3 regions of the Paenibacillus sp. NPDC093718 genome follow, and region 1 is predicted to be linked to each of the others. Evidence: riboswitches for the same ligand, from Rfam matches in the RefSeq annotation. Region 1 holds a riboswitch; each other region holds the start of a gene.

Region 1 (5,123 bases):
GATATCATCCGGTCGATAAACGATTCCCCGGGATCGCTCGTAATCCGGACGCGGATCGTATCACTGACAACCCGCGTCCCCCCGGTGACCGAGCTGAAATCGCCGCCGGCTTCTTTAATGACGGGGGCGGACTCGCCGGTAATCGCCGATTCGTCAACGGAAGCAAGGCCCGCAATGACTTCCCCGTCCCCGGGAATCATCTCGCCCTGCGTGACGATCACGATATCTCCTTTGCGAAGATCCGTGGACGGCACGGATTGTACCCCTCCGTTCTCCATCACTTTATGTGCCGTCATTTCCTGCTTCGACTGCTTAAGGGAATCGGCCTGCGCCTTTCCGCGTCCTTCGGCAAGCGCCTCTGCGAAGTTTGCAAACAACAGCGTCAACAGCAGAATGACAAGTACCGTCACATTAAATCCGATACTGCCCTCTGTCCCGAAATAGGATGGAAATAACGTCATCAACAGAACAACCAGAGTCCCGGCCTCCACAACAAACATGACCGGATTTCTCATCATCAGGACGGGATTCAGCTTTGTGAAGCTGTCCTTCAGCGCCTGACGGACCATCTCTTTGGACATCGCTTTTTTTCTCGTATTATTCATGGAAATAGGCCACCTTTTCTATTAACGGATCGTCAGATGCTCAGCAATCGGACCGAGCACAAGTACTGGCAGGAAGGTCAATGCACCGATAATCTGAACCACCGCGATCAGAATGCCGGCAAACAGCTTATTATCTGTCCGGAACGTCCCGAGCGTCTCGGGAACCCATTGCTTCCGCATCAACGAGCCGCCCACTGCCAGCAAGGCAATCATCGAAATGTAACGCCCGAATAGCATGACCAGTCCGGTTGTAATGTTCCAGAACGGCGTGTTATCCGACAGACCCTCAAATCCGGAACCGTTATTGGCCGCGGAAGACGTGTATTCGTACAATACCTGTGAGATGCCGTGAAAGCCTGCATTGGTAATGCCTGCCTGCCCCGCATCCGTCATCAGCGCAAGTGCGGTCGGAGCCAGAATGATCAATGGATGCACCAGGATAACAACCGCAATTAGCTTCATCTCCCGCGCCTCTATTTTTCTCCCTAGAAATTCGGGTGTTCGGCCAACCATAAGACCAGCCAGGAACACTGCCAATATCGCATACATGAGCATGTTCATCAGCCCGACGCCTTTTCCGCCAAAAACGGAGTTCAGCATCATCAGGGATAGCGGCGTAATCCCGCCAAGCGGCGTGAGCGTATCATGCATGTTGTTGACCGACCCGGTCGTGGCCGCGGTTGTCACCGTCGTAAACAGGGAGGATTGAGCGATCCCGAACCGGACCTCCTTGCCCTCCATGCTGCCCTGCGAGGCGTCGATGCCCAGCTGGTTTAATGCCGGGTTGCCGTTGGTTTCAGCGGCATAGTTCAAGGACAGGAATCCGATAAACAAGGTCATCATCACCGAAAAAATAATCCAGCCCTGCTTGCGGCTCTTCGCGAACAAACCAAATGTGTAAGGAAGCGCCGCCCCGAGGCTCCACATGCACAGAATCTCGATCACATTGGTCAGCGGGGACGGGTTCTCGAACGGATGCGCCGAGTTGGCCCCCATAAACCCGCCCCCATTGGTGCCCAGATGCTTGATCGATTCCAGCGCAGCCACCGGCCCCACAGCTATTTGCTGCTCGCTTCCTTGAAGCGTCGTGACGCTGAGCATAGGCTTCAAAGTCTGCGGCACCTGCAGCGCAACCAGTACCATCGCAATGATAAATGCGGCCGGGATGAACACCCGGGTGTGGGCTTTGACGAAATCCTCAAAAAAGTTGCCGACGGTTGTACCTTTGCTGGTCACCGCCCGGATAAACGCAATCGCCACGCACAGCCCGGTCGCCGCGGACGTGAACATCATCATCGTAATGACGGCCATCTGGGCCATATAGGATAATCCCGACTCCCCGCTGTAATGCTGGAGATTCGTATTCGTCATAAAGCTGATGATCGTATTGAGCGACAAGGTAGATTCCATATTGTCGATGCCGTTCGGGTTGAAGGGCAATACTCTCTGCAACCGAAGAATCAAATATCCCGCTGCGACCAGCACCATATTCGTTATCACAAAGCTGATGGCATACCCTTTCCATGTCATTCCCTTTCGTTCTTTCAACCCAATCAGTGCGAAGATCGGTTTCTCCAACCAGGAGAACCATTTATCCGTTCCATTCCCCTCATTGCGAAACACCTGATATAAATAAGTTCCGAGAGGCTTTACCAGCAGCACCAGAACAAGTATAACGATGGCAATTTGTAAAATGCCCATGACGAATGCCTTCCTCCTTCAGCTGTTTCCCTAGAATTTTTCAGGGTGAATCAGCGCGTAAATCAAATATAGAAAAATAAAGAGCGTGCATATTAAAATGATCATCACGACTAATCCACCTCCGTTTCCGAAATTACGCGTCCGCACCAGGACATAAACAGCATGAACAGTCCGTAGGTTCCTCCCAAGATAAGCACCATATATAAATCCTGCATGAAAATAACCTCCTAAAACCTCATTGTCACATCAGCCAAGGCGCTTAGCTGACAATGGATGAAATCAGGAAGGATACCTGATGATGGTTCGTATGAAGCACCACATCGGCACCCAGTCCCTTGTATATCAATCGAGGATTGCTGGAATGGGTAATCACATAAATCGACTCCGTCGTCCATGTCCGGCAGATCCGTAAATAGCGGCAGCACAGGTTCAAGCTGCTCTCAAACAAATACACCTTGCTGACGGGAAACTCGGGAATGATCCAGGTTTGTTCATCCCTTGTATCGATAAGAATCATGTTGGTGCAGCCTAGTTCTCGCAGCCTCTCCTGTTCAACCCGGTTGTTGGCTATGGCCGCAAACGAAATGCGCATATAGATCAGCTGGCGGATAAATTCTTCCCCGGCCTTGTTAGGCGCGGATACCAGGATAAACTCCTGCGGTTTCTCCATCTTTATTTCTCCTCCTAAGAAGTTCAGAAAGAGAAGACAACAACAAAGAAGCCTGGGGAAAGAGAAGAACTCTTCCCGCAGGCTTCTTCATCAGAACACGGTGAAATACACCGTGGCCCAAGTCCACGACAATCGTTGCCTCTCTCGATACGCTTACGAGGTTAGCTGACGGATTCGGGCGTGAGAGTCGCCCTACCCATAGACCGTTATCTTGTCCATGGGATTCACCCCTGAGAGATCAAGTTCATCTCCCGACTGGTTCCCCCGTTCCTTTTCCATTCAAGGACTCAGCGAAAATTAAAAACGAGTAGCATGTTATTCTATTAGCCATTGACTAACATCCAGGTCCGGCAAAACAGCACAGCATCAGGTTCGAGCGGTGAGAGTCGCATCATCCTGCATTTTCAGCGAAGGCCCATGGTGCCCTCGCCCGAGATTCGATCCATAAAAGCCCGGCAGCTCTCACACAGCCTTTAGGTCTTCATGGAACGGCTGCCCGTATGCCTGCCGCCGATGTCCGTCAATTCATAGTTCGTATCATACGTCCGGCCTTGCAGGAAGTAAATGTGAGCAAAAACACATGTAGCGTTATGTCGAACAGGATCTGACCGGTTTCGCCCCATTATCTCTTGAATTCTGCTCTATACTATGTATTTCTCTTGTTTTCTTGTATTTATCGCAATCTATCGAGATACCGAGATTTTGCCATGATAATAGATGTCACGACCGAATGTACGCGTTTTCTTTTACGGTTTTCATCGATTTTCGGAATGTATCCGTTCAATATGGCCATTTACTTTTAGAGTCCTCCGGCGTATGATTCATCCATCATTCGAAACATTCGTTTACGCTGAGCTCTCGACAGATCGGGAGACGGGGGAACCAAACCGCCAACGGAGCTTCTGTTGGTGAATGGGGTGAATCCGCAGGCCTGATGATCAGGCATCGCGGTAGGGTGCTCTCAAGCCCGAATCCGTCAGCTAACCTCGTAGGCGCGCTTTGAGAGAGAACACCACCCGAGCCTTAAGCGAAGCGGCCACTGTAGCAGGGCCTCTAACGATAAATAGGCCTGGAGAGCGGGGTTACTCTGCTCACCAGGCCTTTTTGCCGTGCATATAACATTCCTATAAAGGAGCGCAGATCATGACGAAACTCATCGAGGCCGCACTGGCCCCCGTCATCGAAACCGCATCGCCTGCATTAAATGCAGAGCTCATCAGCTACATGGAGATATTTCGTTTCGACCGGGGCTCAGCTGAACGCTTTATCCCCTGGAGCGACCGAGATTGGAACTGCGGGTTGTTCAAAATCAGCTGCAAAGACGCGGCCGGGTATGCCGAATATGCCCTGCCAAGCACGAGAGAATTCGCGGATCTGGTCCGCTGGGCATCCGTCTTTACGAGGCTGAGAGGTATGCCCGTGACCGAGGCCGTTCGCTATGCCCAGAAGCAGCAGCAATGGGGATCCGCACGAATGCAGCTCGCCGTATCGGCCCTCGCCGATCTGGAGACCAATCTGCAACAGCACATCACCCGTAAGCGGTTAGGCAGCCTGCCGCTGGAGCGTTCCTTCCTGATGGAATGCTCGGAGGCGTATTATTTCTTCTAGGACATCAGCTAGAAAGAACTACCGTCCTCGCTTCCATTGTTTTCACCTGCTCACTTGAACATATTTTTGAGCACCATCATCAGGTTGGCCGGCTTCTCTGCCAACCGCCGGGTGAAATACGGGTACCACATGGTTCCGTAGGGCATATAACACCGGATGCGATAGCCGTCCTGCGCAAGCGCCGCCTGATCGTTCATCCGTAGCCCGTACAGCATCTGAAACTCAAATTCCTGTTTGTCTATGCGGCTCTGCTCGGCAAATACCTTCACCCAGTCGATGATGTTGTCATCGTGCGAAGCAATCGCGACGTAAGCACCCTGATCAAAATGCATTTTGATCAATTTCTTATAGTTGTCCATAACCTCCCGCTTCTGCTGAAAGGCGATGGTTCCCGGCTCTTTGTACGCCCCCTTGACCAACCGCAGATTTACACCGGCATGCATCAAATTCTTGACGTCCTCCTCTGTACGGAACAAGTAGGCCTGCATTACGGTCCCCACGTTGGTCAGCCCCTCCTTATGGAGCCGCAGCGTCATATC
Region 2 (5,123 bases), on a different contig from region 1:
TACCACGATATCAGGTCTTACCCGCGGAAGAAGACGATATAATGAATCGGCCATCCCCGACTCATTGATATAATGGCCTTCCGCTGGGACCCGAAGCTGATTGTACAAGGTCAAACTCTTCTTCAGGTATTGGGGATCCCCATCCAAATGCAGCACTTTGCCCGGCACGTCAAAATATCCTTTATCCGCAAGCTGGCCGCCTTCGATATTGCGCAGGCTGGCCAGTTGACGCTCGCTCTGCTCCTGTCTGTGCTTCTGCAGGCGGTCCAGCGACTCATTGGCTTTGATCTGTGCCTGCTTTGTTCGTTCGCTTAAGGTGGGATGCGGGACCGTGACCAGATCATCAACGGGAGCATCGGCCAGTAACCGGAATTCCGTCCCTTTGATGACGATATTGTTATTTTGCCGCATGCCTTCTACCCGGAACGTTACATCGCCGCCGTAGGATTTACGAACGACCAAGTCTCCCAAGTTCATCACAACATCACCCCTACCCTATGGTATGGGCCACTGTGACTATTGGTTCTTGGAAACATCAATTTATCGGGTCGAGACCTTCCGCGGGTCTATGGACGCTCTAATGGCCGTATTAACGAATATCCGCGTTGTACAATATGTTGCTAAGCCGGGCATACTCCTCAATACTAAGGGTCTCACCGCGCCGTGAAGGCTCGATGCCCGCCTCCTGCAGCAGCTGCTCCAGCCGTTCACGGCCTTCTCCCGGAAAGAACCGGCTCTTCAGATTATTGGCAATCGTCTTCCTCCGCTGGGCGAAAGAGGCCTGGACCACCTCGAAGAAGAAGCCTTCGTTTTCTACGCTGACAGGAGGCTGTTCCCGGACCGCCAAGCGAATAACTGCCGAAGCGACATTCGGCTGCGGGATAAACACCGTATGCGGCACAATACAGACCAGCTTAGGCTCACTGTAATATTGAACGGCAATGCTAAGGCTGCCGTAATCCTTGCTTCCCGGTGCCGCCGCCATCCGCTCTGCCACTTCTTTCTGAATCATCACCACGATATTCTCCAGCGGCAGCTTCTCCTCCAGCAGCTTCATGAGAATCGGCGTCGTCACATAATACGGCAGATTCGCAACCACACTTACCTTCGATACGCCCGCAAAATCCTGACGGAACAGTTCGTGAAGATCCACCTTCAGGACATCCCCATGATGCACCTTCACATTCTCATAGGGCTCCAGGACCTCCCGCAGGATGGGAATCAGGCGCTGATCAATTTCGACCGCGGTGACAGTTCCTGCCGTCTGTGCCAGCTTCTCGGTTAACGCACCGATCCCAGGCCCGATCTCAAGCGCTCCCTTATCTTCATCCAGTCCTGCAGCCTCCACGATTTTATACAATATATTCTGATCGATGAGAAAGTTTTGACCCAGACTCTTCTTGAAGGAGAATCCATGCCGTGAGATGATCTCCTTCGTCCGTCTTGGTGTTGATATATCCTCGATCCGATTCATTGGCTTACGCCCCCTTCTTCCAGCTGTGCAAGCGCGGCCAGAAATTCTTCCCGCGATATTTGAAACATGGCCAATCGTTTATGGAATTGCTTGCTGTTGCAATATCCGATCCCGAGCAGGTTTCCCATCGTCATACGCCTTGCAGCCGCCTCCGGGTGGGCTGATAATCCAGCCTCCAGCATGTCCTCCAGACTGATTAGGCTCTCTCCACCCTCAAAGGAGGTATGGACCCGCTCCAGCGCACGCCGTATCGCTTCTGGCGAGGCATTCTCCACGCCGATATCCCCTTTGCGGGTAGCATCCGCTTCCGGAATAAAGGCATGCTTGCAGCCAGGGACACCCTGATCCACAATTTTGCGGATCCGCTCCCCTGCATGGTCAGGATCCGTTAATATAATAACGCCTCTGCGCTCCTGAGCAAGCGCTATGCGTTTCAGGATTTGTTTATTGATCGCTGAGCCGCCCGTTTCGATCGTATCCGCTTCTACGGCCCGTTTAATGGCAACGGTATCGTCTCTGCCTTCCACTACAATCACTTCTTTAATCATGCGTTTGTTCTCTTCCTTCCCAAGAAAACAGGCTTGTACAACCTCTAGGTTCCACCATCTTAGCCCTATATACTCCGTTCTTAACAAAACAAAAGAAGAGGAAATATTCCCTCTTCTTCATCATTATATATTATAAGCTAAATAGTATAGCATTAGAATGGTATTGTAAATTGGAATTCATGCGTCTAGTTCAATTCAGGTTTAACCGGACCGATCACGTAAACGGTGCGGCCGCTCTTCCGGCCGAAATTTATGGCCGATTTCAGTGAATCATAATAAACATCGATTTTGTTGCCTTTGATGGCACCGCCCGTATCTTCTGCACGACGGAAGCCAATGCCTTCGATATAGACCCACCAGCCGATCGGGATGATGTTAGGATCAACGGCGATGGTGCGCCCTTCTGTAACGCGTGTGCCGGATGCAGTGCGTGTACCGATACCCTGCTGCTCAGCGGAATACGCCGTCATCGACACGTTGTTCAATACCTTGCTGTATTTAAAATCAACGCCTGCCCGAGAAACCACGTTGTTCTCGACAGCCTTGGCGGTCGTTACTTTTTTCGTACCGGACAATTTAGCCGGTGTAGCCTTTACATCGGTGGCTGCCGCCTGAACGATGACAGGCTTCTCCACTTTTTTCGTGCCAACGGCAATGATTTTATCCTTCGTTCTGCGTTCAATTTCTTGGGAGACCTTCGTCTTGGAAACCAGCTTGCCATTGTGGTAGACCTTCTCATAATGGTTCACCATGAGACCAGGCTCGCCCCGCTGAATAACGCGGTTATCGCCTCTCTCAAGCGATGGGTCGGCTGTTTTGATCACACGGAAATCCCGATCTTCCGTCTCCTTAACTTTTTGCTTCGTGACGCGAACGACATCGATATTCATATTGCTGGTCAGCTTCGTGTTCTGTGCCGGTTGTACTATATCTTCACCCTGGATCGTAATACCAGCCTCTTTAAGTACATGATCAACCGTATCCTGGGATGTAAATATGGTTTTGGTTGTGCTGCCTACTGTAACTTTGACTGGAATTGCCCGGTCAATGATGATCCGGTCTCCATCCTGGATCGCGCCGTTTAAAGGCATCGAAATCTGATCCTGAGGACTCAACGTGATCGCTTGCTCATCCAGCAATTCCTGCAGCAATGATCCACGTGTTTCAACTGTGGTGACACGACCATCGACGACAAGCTGAACCTCCTTGCCTGCCTGATCATGTACGACCAACGATATGAGAAGTGATACCGTAACGGCACCCATGGCACCGAGCAACATCAGTTGACGCAAATTGTCATGCTTCCATCTCAATGCGTAAGACATGCTGGATGATTGTGATTCATGGGTTTCTTCAGGTTGAAAAATGCCCACTATTCCATCCTCCTTCATAGTCCCGCCGTCTAGGTAAACGCATGAATGCATTTGACGTGACTATAGCAATTTTTCTCACAAGGCGCCCTGCTATCTATCTACACCCTGCGTCAATTCCCGTCTTTCCGTCCATGTACCACCACCCCTTGTTTACCAAGAGTATGATGATCCCCTCTCCATTATTCAAAAATAAAAGAAAGCCATTGAAAGAGTACTAGAGGCTCTAACGTGGCTTCCTGATGATTAGAATCATGGAAATGGTATGCACGAGAATTCCCCTCTTATTTCGCTTACGGAGTTAGCTGTCGGGTTCGGACGTAAGAGAGACGCCCTAGATCCGGATACCCGCTCATGGCGAGATCCTTCAAATTCACCCCAAAGACCCGAAAAAGAAATCAAATACAGCTGCGCGCATTCAGACCAGTATGCACGGCGGTATCGGTTCCCCCGTTCTCCAGAATTTCAGAGATTAAGCGAGACGGTTCATGAAATATTCGGCCGCGATCTGCACATCGCAGCTTCTTATCACTGAAAAGATGATATCCTGTTTGTATGCAGGTTGTAAAGCAACATTCAACCACATTTTCTCATGTAAAAGGTTAAAATATTGTAATATCAACGCCTTTTCTGATTAAAAAACTTTAATTAATCGAAAATGCTCCCTTTTTCATCGCTTTTGCTCTCGTTTTCGCTAAATACCAAATCGTTCCAGCGCATTTTGGGTGGTAATTTGGGCCAATTCCTCATAGGACAACCCTCTAATTTCGGCTGCCGCCTCCGCCACTAATTTTACATATGCGGTCTCATTTCGTTTCCCGCGGAAGGGATGAGGTGTCAGGTAAGGGGAGTCAGTTTCGATCAATAATCGATCAAGCGGAACCTGCGCCAAAACCTCTTTGGGCTGCTTTGCATTTTTGAAGGTAATCGGCCCGCCAAACGAAATATGGAATCCCATATCGAGACACATTTTGGCCGTTTCCCAGCTTCCGGAGAAAGAATGCATGACACCGCCCACCTCGGAGGCTTTTTCCTCGCGCAAAATTCTCACGATATCTTCATGCGCATCCCGATTATGAATGACAATCGGCATGTTCAATTCCCGGGCCAGTCCGATCTGACGCCGAAGCACTCGGTGCTGAACTTCTTTCGGAGACGTATCCCAATAATAGTCCAAACCGATCTCTCCTATAGCCACCACTTTCTCATGACTGCACAAAGAGGCGATCCAATCCAGGTCCTGATCCTCCATGCTAATGGCGTCTACAGGATGCCAGCCCACCGCTGCATATATAAAATTATAGGTTTCTGCCAGCTTCATCGTAGTCGGAATCGTCTCCCGGTTAAATCCAATATTAATCATCCGGGTCACGCCGGCTTCGAGCGCCCGCTGGATTGCCTCTTCCCGGTCTTCGTCGAATTGGGCAGCATCCATATGAGTGTGCGTGTCGAATAACATAAAATCCACACTCTCCTTCCTGTCGTTTCTGTGTCGTATATCTTCCATTAGCTGGGTAAATTTGCAGGTAAACCAAGCGTTTCTGTATTCCATCTAGGTTAATGTTGTTGTTTGAAAACACTGGCTATCTTCTCCGGCATTTGAGCCAGCAGCGGACTTACCTTCTCCTCCGGATAATAAAGATGGTACCGTCCTTTATGAATGCCGCTGATCGAGCGTACAATATCGGATACCTCCGAGATTTCCTTCAGCTCATCATGCCGATCCAGAAG
Region 3 (5,123 bases), on a different contig from region 1:
AACGACGGGACGCCATGTTACTCGGCGATACCGTAGCTTCAATGTAACGGACGCCATGGCATGCCTTCTGATTCATAAGATTTGTCAGCATCGCCTTTGCAACGCCTTGCCTCCGATGCGAATTAGCAACGGCCACTTGCCATACGAACAGCGTCTCCGGGTTGCGAGGAGAACGGAAGGCGGAAATAAAACCGATGATATCTCCTTCATGCTCGGCGATCATGCAGGTATCATGGAAGTAATCTCCAAGCAGCATGTAGCAATAGGGGGAGTTCAGATCAAGCGATCCGGTGTCGCGTATAAGCTCCCACACCCGGGTGCCGTCCCGGGCTTCCGGTCTTCGGTATACAATTTCGGTATCGGTATCCACAGCCATTCTATACAATCACCTCTTTCCAGAACTAATTTCCGTTCGAGCGGAATCGCTGCAGGAAGCTCTGCAGCCGCTCGCTCTGGGGATTATCGAATATCTCCTCCGGCGTGCCCTGCTCAACGATCCTACCATCGGCTCCGAAGATGACGCGGTCCGCGATTTCCTTCGCAAAATCCATCTCATGTGTAATCAGCATCATGGCCATTTCGCCTTCATCCGCAATTTCCCGGATCACCTCCAGCACTTCGCCGACCAGCTCCGGATCAAGCGCCGAGGTCACCTCGTCAAACACCATAACCTTCGGCCGCATGACCAGCGCTCTGGCGATGGCAACCCGCTGCTTCTGGCCCCCGGACAGATTGGACGGGTACATCTTCAATTTGTCGGCCAAACCGACCTTACTGAGCATGGAGACGGCCCGCTCCTCCGCCTCCTCCTTGGATAAACCCAGCACTTTGCGTGGGGCCTCCGTCACATTGCGAAGCACGTTCATGTGCGGGAACAGATTGAAATGCTGAAAGACCATGCCAACATTGCAGCGCATCCGGTGCAAATGCTTTTCATTGGCCCGAACCAGCTTGCCCTTCTCTTCCATATGCCAGAGCAGCTCGCCATCAACCTCGATGGTTCCCTCGGTCGGTTCTTCCAGCGTCATCAGCATCCGGCCCATCGTTGTTTTGCCCGATCCGCTCGGACCGATCACAGCCACCTTTTCTCCAGGCTGCATCTCCAGATCGATGCCTTTAAGCACCTGTAGATCACCAAACGACTTGGTCACGCCGGTATATTTCACAATCGGCTTTGTACCCGTAGCGGTAACGGGATTTCCCTCCTGCTGCGGCACCTTCGACGCTTTTGCTTGCTCATCGATCACAACGGCATTCAATTGATTCCCTCCTTTTATTTTCCACGCTGCAGATTCATGCGTTTTTCCAGCCTTTGCACAAGCAATGAGGCGATATAACTGATGATCAGGAACAGAATCCCGACCATCGTATACGGTTCAAATGCGCGGAACGACTGCGACACGATATTTTTGGCCGTCAGCATCATCTCCACAAGCGTTATGGCGCATAGAATCGGCGTCTCTTTAAACATAACAATCAAATAATTACCCAGTACCGGAATGATCGGCGGCACCGCTTGCGGCAGGATAATACTTCGCCAGGTTTGGGCTTTCGTGTAATTCAGTGCTGTGGCAGCCTCCCATTGTCCCTTCGGCACTCCCTCGATTCCGGATCGGTACACCTCGGACAGATATGTGCTGTAATGCAGCCCGAGACCGATCACCCCGGCATAGAAGGCCGGAATGGAAATTCCGGTAAGAAGCGGCAGACTGTAATACAGGAAGAAGACCTGCACCAGCAGCGGTGTATTGCGAATAAATTCGATCATTCCTTTGGTTATTAGTGACAGCACCTTAAATCGGCTCCGCGCTGCAAAAGCAAGCAGTAATCCGATGATCAATGCCACCGCGAAAGCGCAGATCGTCACCCATACCGTCATTTTTAATGCACTCAAGAGCTGGGGCAGGATATCCCATACATAGTTCCAATCCCACATGACTATAGCCTCCCCGCTGTCCATTTACGCTCCAGCAGTCGAACTGCCAGCGAAACGAGCGTAGCAATGACAAAATACATGAGGAGCAGCAGCACCAGAATCTCGGTCGTCCAGGAGATGTAATTATTGCGGAGCACCATCGCCTGATACGTTAAATCCGCCATTGTGATGAAATAAACCAGTGAGGTGGATTTGATGAGCTCCACAAGCTGATTCCCGAAAGGGGGAAGCATTCGCAGGGACGCTTGAGGCAATATGACATTCCACAATCTTTGCCAAGGCTTCAGATTAAGCGCTACGGCGGCTTCCCATTGTCCTTTCGGAACGGCCAACACGGCGCTGCGAACGATTTCCGAGCCGTATGCGCCGAAGTTCAGCCCGATCGCGAGGATCGCAGCCAGCATTTTCGGAAGCTCGACGCCGATGAACGGAAGGGCGAAATACAACCAGAACAGCTGCACCAGCAAGGAGGTCCCCCGAAAGACTTCCACGTACACGGCTGCCAACGTGCGAATGATCCACAGCTTCGACAGTCGGCATAACCCGGCTGCAAAGGACATCACGACCGCAAGGATGGCTGAAAAGAAAGCAACCACAATCGTGATCTCCGCCCCTTTCAGCAGCGTAGGGAGAAAATCAATCCATGAATTCGGCATGCTATTCCCCGCAAAGCGCAGCGGCCGTCATCTCGCCCGGGAGCTCTTCTTCTGTGAACCCGAACTTCTGCAAAATTTCGAGCAGCTCGCCCGACTCCTTCATTTTTTGCAGCTCCGCATTATAAGCCTCCTGAAACTCGGTATCCGCTTGGCGGAAAGCCGTAGCTCCGTAACCGCGAACGCTTTCGCCGTCGATGACCGGCTGCTCGAAATCAGCCACGCGTTCGATGCTGTCGTCGCTGGCCGAATCCAGCATCGCCTGCAGGGACGGCCCCGTCATGGTAATTGCCTGCACCCGGTCTGCCTGAAGGGCGCTGATGGCCGAAGCCTGATCTGGAACCTGTACGATCCGGTCCGTAGGAATGCCGGACTTCTCCAAATAGCCGATTTCAACGGCTCCGGTCATAACGGCTACCTTGGCCTGGTCGTTCTTAGCAATGTCCTCGTAACTTCCGAGTCCCAGCGGATTTCCCTGCTTCACCGCAATGGCTTCCCCGATGCTGTACTCCGGATTAGCAAACAATACGGCAGAGCAGCGATCCGGATTAATGAACATGCCTGCGGTAATTAGATCAAACCGCTCGGCCTGAAGTCCGGCAACCAGCGAACCGAATTCCGTAAGCTCTCCCCTCATTTCCTTGATGCCAAGCCGCTCCAGAATAACACGGGCAATCTCGACCGCTTCTCCAGTGAGTTCCCCATTGGCCTCTTTGTAGGCATAAGGCTTCTCATTCGCAAATCCCACGGTGATATACCCCTGCTCAATGGCTTGCTCCAATGTGCTCCCTTTGTCGCCGCAAGCCGCAAGCGACACCCCCATAATCAATGACAACATCAGTACAACCACTCTCTTCAAAACTTTCCACAACCTTTCATTATGACTTTGCAATTCTTAAAAACGACATGTTGAAATTATCCATGTTAACTCATATGTTAACTGGGATTTAAGGGTATTCAGATACCTTGCATGGGTCGGACCTTCAGGGAAGATGATTCATCCATCTCCTTCCACGCTTAAACCCAATGCCATCTGACCGATTTAATTGGTTTTGGTTAAACATTTGCAGGCCTTGCCCCTCCTCTTTAGCAGAATACAAAAAGACCACCAAACAGGGGATCTAGACATAGCTCCGCCAGCAGGGGGTCAAAAAATAGAGAAAAGGCCCCTAAAGAGAATTAAGGGCCTTTGTTATGAACATCCATTATGTATGCAAGACCCATCCACTGCTGACGAGGTTAGCTGACGGACTCGGGTAAGATGGTACCCTACACTCGTGATTCCAAGTGACTCGCCCCTGGTGAAACTGGTTCCCCCGCTTTCCGGAAAATGTATGCCGGAAACTAAGCGTGTGTCCATGATAAAGGGAACTTCAGGAAAAGTCAAACCCCTTTAACCGCTTTTTCTGGAAATTCAGAGGCGGAAATGCCGTTCTTCCAGGGCCTATGAAAAGCATGAAAAATGCCTCATTCAAGCCTCTTCCCCAACGATACAGGAATTTTATCCCAGTCTCGTTTTTCGCTATATAGCAGGCATTTGACATACCTCCCTTACTCATTCATGTGGTGGATCGTTTATGCCATGAATTACATTCGGATTGTGAAAGCTTTCCCCACACATTTACGGCGCAAATACGGCGCAAATTTTTTTTTGAACCGCTGCGTACAGAGCCTATGAATATCGTAGGGCAATCCGAGATTCATCCTATAGTTTTGCTATTCGTCAATAGATGAATGCCTCCGGGGCTAGCGTACATTCTGGAAATTATAGTTGTTTATCTATCATTTATGCGCTATTAACCCATGCCGTACCGAGAGTATTTGCGTAGTATAGAACAAATCTAAAGGAGGTGCTTCATTTGGAACGTTCTTCTAGAAAGAGAAAATTGTGTGCTCTTAAAAAAATAGAGAAAAAAGTCATTCATGCGAAGAAAAAGCATTGCCCGTCTCATGGCCATGGTGATCATAAAGGCCATGGTGATCATAAAGGCCACGGAGGTCGTAAAGACCATGCTTGTATTGTTAAAAAGCGTCGATGCCCAAAAGCTATCCGTGGACCGGTAGGTCCTCAGGGTCCTATCGGACCGGTCGGACCTATCGGGCCTGTGGGACCTGCCGGACCGACAACCGGTATTGCAGGACCTGCTGGACCTGCTGGACCTGTCGGGCCTGTCGGACCTGTTGGACCTGCGGGACCTACTGGAGCTACTGGAGCTACTGGGGCAACAGGAGCAGCCGCCGGAGGAGCCATCATCCCATTCGCATCCGGCATACCGCTTGCTCTGACCACCGTTTTAGGCGGATTAGTCGGATCCGTTGGTCTCGTAGGATTTGGTAACTCGGCCAATACGTTTACGCTGGCTGGCGGTACGATTGACCTCACTGGAGCAGCTGGTACTCTGCTTAACATGGCGTTTAACACGCCACGAGCTGGTACTATCACTGCACTGTCCGCTACCTTTAGCACTACTGCGGCGCTTTCCCTGCTGGGAACCACGGTTACGATTACAGCACAACTGTACAGCGCACCAGCA

What was found. A riboswitch is a leader RNA that binds a small molecule or an ion and turns the genes downstream of it on or off. The one in region 1 is predicted to bind cyclic di-AMP.
Region 2: it holds a riboswitch for cyclic di-AMP, as region 1 does, so the genes downstream of both, ACQKPA_RS32150 (G5 domain-containing protein) here and ACQKPA_RS12120 (hypothetical protein) in region 1, are expected to answer to the same signal.
Region 3: it holds a riboswitch for cyclic di-AMP, as region 1 does, so the genes downstream of both, ehuB (ectoine/hydroxyectoine ABC transporter substrate-binding protein EhuB) here and ACQKPA_RS12120 (hypothetical protein) in region 1, are expected to answer to the same signal.

The regions. Positions count from the first base shown of each region.
Region 1 covers NZ_JBNNUS010000003.1:499,494-504,616, forward strand. Annotated here, with positions in the region: gene kdpB (potassium-transporting ATPase subunit KdpB) at 1-605, opposite strand, end outside; gene kdpA (potassium-transporting ATPase subunit KdpA) at 627-2,306, opposite strand; gene ACQKPA_RS12115 (potassium-transporting ATPase subunit F) at 2,337-2,411, opposite strand; gene ACQKPA_RS12120 (hypothetical protein) at 2,566-2,976, opposite strand; cyclic di-AMP (ydaO/yuaA leader) riboswitch at 3,111-3,279, opposite strand; cyclic di-AMP (ydaO/yuaA leader) riboswitch at 3,815-3,987, shown strand; gene ACQKPA_RS12125 (hypothetical protein) at 4,120-4,584, shown strand; gene ACQKPA_RS12130 (proline dehydrogenase family protein) at 4,635-5,123, opposite strand, start outside.
Region 2 covers NZ_JBNNUS010000020.1:46,629-51,751, forward strand. Annotated here, with positions in the region: gene yabG (sporulation peptidase YabG) at 1-477, opposite strand, end outside; gene rsmA (16S rRNA (adenine(1518)-N(6)/adenine(1519)-N(6))-dimethyltransferase RsmA) at 590-1,474, opposite strand; gene rnmV (ribonuclease M5) at 1,471-2,022, opposite strand; gene ACQKPA_RS32150 (G5 domain-containing protein) at 2,208-3,395, opposite strand; cyclic di-AMP (ydaO/yuaA leader) riboswitch at 3,667-3,881, opposite strand; gene ACQKPA_RS32155 (TatD family hydrolase) at 4,087-4,851, opposite strand; gene ACQKPA_RS32160 (HD domain-containing protein) at 4,950-5,123, opposite strand, start outside.
Region 3 covers NZ_JBNNUS010000012.1:55,872-60,994, reverse strand. Annotated here, with positions in the region: gene ectA (diaminobutyrate acetyltransferase) at 1-376, opposite strand, end outside; gene ehuA (ectoine/hydroxyectoine ABC transporter ATP-binding protein EhuA) at 402-1,259, opposite strand; gene ehuD (ectoine/hydroxyectoine ABC transporter permease subunit EhuD) at 1,274-1,936, opposite strand; gene ehuC (ectoine/hydroxyectoine ABC transporter permease subunit EhuC) at 1,939-2,592, opposite strand; gene ehuB (ectoine/hydroxyectoine ABC transporter substrate-binding protein EhuB) at 2,594-3,427, opposite strand; cyclic di-AMP (ydaO/yuaA leader) riboswitch at 3,805-3,950, opposite strand; gene ACQKPA_RS28015 (exosporium glycoprotein BclB-related protein) at 4,449-5,123, shown strand, end outside.